2 linked regions of the Parashewanella spongiae genome follow. The protein of the gene in region 1 interacts with the protein of each later gene in a pairwise test. Links are inferred from orthologs where the notes say so. Each region holds a gene or a part of one and is shown on either strand. Other genes may lie near its edges.

Region 1 (2,895 bases):
AGCCGCTGCTTTTAAAATTACGGTTTCTGGCAAGCCAATTTTAACCATTTCATTGGACTGTAGATCAAGCGAAGTCTCAATTGCAAACGTTTGCTTCTTTGGTGAAAAAGCTTTTGCTACGGTCGCCGTACCGCAGCTTTTATCTTGAGCACAACTGTGGCAGGCGCTTTTTCTTTCAACCTCTATAGAAACCCAGCCATCGTGATGATTCTTTATGACTTTTGCGATTTCTTCCATCATAATAAAAATCCCCTATTTTTTTAATTTGAGACTTTTAGCTATTGTCATTAAGGTATCTGAAGGTGCTTGTCCGACAACAACAATTTCAAAATCCCCCATTTTTTCAGTAACAATCGAAAGGCCATTAGTCGTCGTTAGCTCTTCAGGCAAGGGACCTCTTCCTGTTGGTGCGACATAAACAGATAAATTGACTAGACCATCAGAAAGTGAAATATATTCTACGGGCTGCCCACTCCCAAATAATTGATGAAGATCGCTTATGACTATCTTAAAACCATCTGGTAACCAAGAAAAACTCCATTCTCGGCCACTCGGTCGTCGATTTGTTTCGGAAGCTTCTGGCCAGCTACGTTTTATCGCTTCAGTAAGCACTAGGGGGGTAGAGTCTAGCACAGCCATTTCAACGACCATTAATTGCTCTAATAGACTTTTTTCGCGACTAAGAGTATCAAACCTAAGGGGTAAATAACTTTCCATATCAAGCCAAACTTGATATCCGAAGCGATATTGATCATTTGGAATAAAACGGATCAACTGTCCTGGGCGACCAGCAATTCGACCTCGACCTCCCAATACAAATTGGTATCCCTTAGCTAAAGACTGAATATTTCCAGAAAAAGACTGAGGCCACGTACCTTGAATTCTATTGGCTTGAACACTGTACGCTGGTTGATCATGCTCTAAAAACGTAACAATTCCCCCCACCCGAACGGCTTTTTGTGGTGGGCCATTGAGGTACTCTAAGAATGCTACTTCTTGGGTATCAACGTTACCATGTAAATAGACAAGCGGACGTATATGATCAGCTTGTACTTGAACCATTGATGCCCTGTATTGGGTTTCTTGTAAAGCTTGACTCATCTTTTCTAGCCAAGCTTCGGCAGATAAATTATTTTGGGCAAAAGCTGGAAATACTACAGCTGTAAGTATTAACAAAAACGAACGCAAACGAACTCCTAACGCTGATTTTTAGATGCAGAAGCTTGAGGGCTTATATCTTGCACTTGGATTCCAGCATTTAACCTTTGTTGTAACATATGATCTTGAAGGTAAGCATTAACGCGACGTCGCTGCTCAAGTATCTTTTCATTGTACTCTTGTTTACTCAATTTTGCCGTTGATGGCCCTGTTTGTAAACTCACAGGCGACGCACTCCCCACTAAAGGTACAGTGTTGATCATAGGTATGGAATTGTTTTCAATCGAGCCTTGTTGTTGGTAATTCTGAACTCCAATCACAGCAAATACTGCAACAGAAGCAGCAATCGCATATTGACCAAATTGCTTAAACAATGGAACAATTTTCGCCTTTATTCCTGACGTACCTTGACTCTGCTTTGGCGGCACAGGCGCTACAATTTCAGGCTCACTTTCTAAGGCTACCGCAATATTTGCCGACAAATCGAGTGAAAAGGTTTCTGGTAATTCATCGCGGAGTGCATCACCAATCACATGATAACGTTGCCATTTAGCTTGTGAAAGCTCATCACCAACTAACTCATCAAAGCGGTCGTTGTTAACGTCGCCATCAACAGCTGCTGATATCCACTCTTGATCTAACTTATCCATTACTCACCTGTCTAATTAGGTCTATTGTTCCAACATTGGTTTTAATACTTTATCTACGGCTTCACGAGCTCGGAATATTCTTGAACGAACGGTTCCCACGGGACATTCCATTATTTGAGAAATGTCTTCGTAACTCATACCTTCCAATTCCCTTAAAGTTATCGCCATCTTTAACTCTTCGGGTAGTGTATCTAAAGTATCAAAAATTGCTTTTTTGATTTCCTTCGAAAGTAATAGCCTTTCTGGGGAAGCAAATTCTTTTAATGCGTCACTACCATCGTAGTACTCAGCTTCTTCTGCATCGATATCATTTGCTGGCGTTTTACGTCCTTGAGAAACTAAGTAGTTTTTAGCCGTATTCACCGCAATTCGGTACAACCATGTATAAAACGCACTTTCACCTCTAAAGTTAGGCAAAGCTCGATAAGCTTTAATAAAAGCTTCTTGAGCAACATCAGCAACATCAGCCTGACTTTTCACATAACGTGAAATTAGACTCATCACTTTACTCTGATATTTTTGCACTAACAGGTTATAAGCTTGCTTATCTCCACGTTGTACCCGTTCGATTATCTGTTGATCACTATTCTGTCCACTCATCCGAGCCGACTACTCCCAAATCATAAGTTACTGATTTCTCAGTCGCTCGAAGTACATTCAATAATGTAGACCCATGCAACTTGAAAAAGTTCTAATTTTTATTAAAAAAATGCTACAGCAATAAAATTTATTTTGATTTACCATGTTAGACATTCATAAAAACATCATAATACTCGATGAAGCAATTAAATGAACACCAATCTGACGTTTTGGTGATCGGCAGTGGCGCCGCAGGTCTCACTTTAGCTCTTCAGCTTGCTGAACAGTGTAAAGTAATTTTAGTCTCAAAATCAAAACTTTTCGAAGGTTCCACTTATTACGCGCAAGGAGGAATTGCCGCTGTTTTTGATGATAGCGACAGTGTGGACTCACACGTTCAAGATACGTTAATTGCTGGTGCTGGCTTATGTGAAGAGTCTGCGGTAAGGCACACCATTGAAAACAGCAAAGATGCTATTCTATGGCTTATCGAAAATGGCGTTGCTTT
Region 2 (2,909 bases), 3.7 Mb from region 1 along the record:
TAATTGGGATTAATACCGCAATTGTTGCACCAAGCGGCGGCAACGTTGGTATCGGCTTTGCTATTCCAGCGAACATGGTACATAACCTAGTCGACCAGATTATTGAACACGGTGAAGTCCGCCGTGGTATTTTGGGTGTAATGGGTCGTAACTTGGATGCCGATCTAGCCAAAGGTTTTGGTTTAGATACTAGGCACGGTACCTTTGTCAATGAAGTGCAACCTGATAGTGCGGCTGACAAAGCGGGTATCAAAGCGGGTGATATCATCGTCAGTGTAAACGAACGCAAGATCAAGTCATTTGAAGAGCTCAGAGCCAAAGTTGCCAGTTTAGGTGCTGGAGCGAAAGTAACACTTGGTTTGATCCATGACGGTGATGAAAAAACCGTTGACGTCATTTTAGGCGAAGCGAAACAAGTCGCAGAAAAGAGCGCAGGAGCTTTACACCCTATGCTTGACGGTGCAGCCTTAAAAGATGGTAATCAGGGTGTTGAAATCACCGATATTGCAACAGGATCGCCCGCGGCTGCCAGCCAACTCCAGAAAGGCGACATCATCATTGGCGTGAATCGCGATCGTATTCGTACATTAAAGTCACTACGTAAGATCCTGAAAAACAAAGAAGGCGCCGTTGCACTTAAAATTCTTCGAGGTAAAACTCATTTATTTTTAGTATTACGTTAATTAGTCGCTGATCAATAAAAGGAGGCTTATGCCTCCTTTTTTATTTTCAAGATACAAATCAAGGTACTCCAATACTAACAATTAAAAAAGACTCATTTTGAATCAAACATTTTGTCTGATAGTATTCTCGATTTATAGACTAACTTTTTGAGCCGTAATGCTGGTAAAAGACACCTTGCTGTATATATGTAAAGCCGTTATTTTTGGCCTTATTATGGCTGCGGCCATTCTTATTTTTAGCCCATCTTCTGGTAAGTTTTTTTCCTTCAGTCATTTGTTTAGCCAAAGCAACAATTCTAATCAACTGTCATTTTCTAGAGCCGTCAGAGAGGCTGCCCCTTCTGTTGTTAACATTTACAGCATTAATATTGTTACGGCTCGACAATTAGATTCGAGTTCACTGCAAAATAGAAGCGAGCTTCAAGGCCTTGGCTCTGGTGTGATCATGAGCCACCAAGGTTACATATTAACCAACTATCATGTTGTAAATAAAGCCGATGAAATTGTGATCATCTTGCAAGACGGTCGTCGTTTTGAAGCCGAGGTGATCGGTATGGATCCCGCCACCGATTTAGCGGTCATTAAAATTAACGGTGAAAACCTCCCTATTGTACCGCTTGACCTCGATGTATTACCGAATGTTGGTGATGTCGTATTAGCCATTGGTAACCCTTACAACGTAGGTCAAACCATCACTCAGGGGATAATTAGCGCAACAGGTCGCAACAGTTTAAGCTCAGGCTACCAAGAGTTTCTCCAAACGGACGCCGCCATCAACGAAGGCAACTCCGGTGGTGCGCTTATAAACACCAATGGTGTACTGATTGGCATTAACACCGCAGCGTTTCAGGTGGGTGGAGAAAGCGGTAAAGGGATTAATTTTGCAATACCGACTAAGCTTGCTTACCACATTATGGAAAAACTGATTGAGTCAGGTCGGGTAATCCGTGGTGCGATCGGTTTCAATGGTCAAGCCTTAAGTCTAACCCCCAAATACGCTCAAGTGCTTGGGTTAAAGAACCTCGAAGGTGTTGTTGCCACTGACATCGAGCCAAACAGTCCAGCTTTCCATGCACAATTACGTAAAGGTGATGTGGTCATAAAATATCGAGAAGAAGTGGTTCCAGCAGGCCCTGCTGGCGTATGGATGCTTCGTGATCGTATTGCTGAAACAAAACCCGGTACTCAGGTTGTACTCAGTATTATACGCCGTGGTTTAGCAATGGATTTAACGGTTACCGTTGCCGAAAAGTCTACGGTCAATATTCCACAGCAGTAAATATTTATACCAATGACCCATAAAAAAGCCCTCATAGCGAGGGCTTTATATTTAAGAATCAATTACTTCTTTTTCTTTGCCTTTGGATTTGGCAGATCAGTAATAGAACCTTCGTAGATTTCAGCCGCTAGACCAACAGACTCATGCAATGTTGGGTGTGCATGGATAGTTAGAGCGATGTCTTCTGCATCACAACCCATTTCAATTGCTAGGCCGATTTCACCAAGTAATTCGCCACCATTAACGCCTACAATAGCACCACCAATCACACGGTGAGTGTCTTTATCGAAGATAAGCTTAGTCATACCATCTGCACAATCAGATGCGATGGCACGGCCACTTGCTGCCCATGGGAAAGTCGCAGATTCAAAGTTAATACCTTGCTCTTTAGCTTCTTTCTCAGTAAGACCAACCCACGCTACTTCAGGAGCTGTATATGCAATAGAAGGGATAACCTTTGGATCGAAGAAGTGCTTCAAGCCAGAAATGACTTCTGCCGCTACGTGACCTTCATGCACACCTTTGTGCGCCAACATTGGTTGACCAACGATGTCACCGATAGCATGAATGTGCGATACGTTTGTGCGCATTTGCTTATCAACGTTAATAAAGCCACGCTCATCAACATTAACACCGGCTTTTTCGGCATCGAGTAGCTTGCCATTTGGCGTACGACCAATAGCAACCAAAACAGCATCATAACGTACAGGCTCACTAGGCGCTTTTTTGCCTTCCATTGATACGTAAATACCGTCTTTTTTCGCTTCAACCGCAGTCACTTTGGTTTGCATCATCAAGTTAAACTTCTTCTTGATTTGCTTAGTGAACACGCGAGCGACGTCTTTATCAGCCGCAGGGATCACTTGATCGAGCATTTCAACCACATCAATTTCACTGCCTAATGCTTCATACACAGTACCCATTTCTAAGCCAATGATACCGCCGCC

What was found. The genes of interacting proteins can lie anywhere in the genome.
Region 2: the proteins of E2I05_RS05285 (region 1) and degS interact in binary tests that used the Escherichia coli proteins (3 or more experiments, as listed by UniProt). The link is inferred for Parashewanella spongiae from one-to-one orthologs.

The regions. Positions count from the first base shown.
Region 1 is NZ_CP037952.1:1,394,466-1,397,360, reverse strand. Bases 3-2,889 are described here. They hold E2I05_RS05285 (sigma-E factor negative regulatory protein), read right to left. Parts: upstream 1,809-2,889; coding sequence 1,197-1,808; downstream 3-1,196. Other genes in these bases: nadB (L-aspartate oxidase), read left to right, coding at 2,585-2,889; rpoE (RNA polymerase sigma factor RpoE), read right to left, coding at 1,830-2,408; E2I05_RS05290 (MucB/RseB C-terminal domain-containing protein), read right to left, coding at 253-1,188; E2I05_RS05295 (SoxR reducing system RseC family protein), read right to left, coding at 3-240. Outside these bases: more of E2I05_RS05295, read right to left, coding at 1-2; more of nadB, read left to right, coding at 2,890-2,895. UniProt on the Escherichia coli protein: An anti-sigma factor for extracytoplasmic function (ECF) sigma factor sigma-E (RpoE). ECF sigma factors are held in an inactive form by an anti-sigma factor until released by regulated intramembrane proteolysis (RIP).
Region 2 is NZ_CP037952.1:5,068,350-5,071,258, forward strand. Bases 1-2,901 are described here. They hold degS (outer membrane-stress sensor serine endopeptidase DegS), read left to right. Parts: upstream 1-840; coding sequence 841-1,962; downstream 1,963-2,901. Other genes in these bases: E2I05_RS20080 (DegQ family serine endoprotease), read left to right, coding at 1-683; lpdA (dihydrolipoyl dehydrogenase), read right to left, coding at 2,025-2,901. In the rest of the region: more of lpdA, read right to left, coding at 2,902-2,909. UniProt on the Escherichia coli protein: A site-1 protease (S1P) that cleaves the peptide bond between 'Val-148' and 'Ser-149' in RseA. Part of a regulated intramembrane proteolysis (RIP) cascade.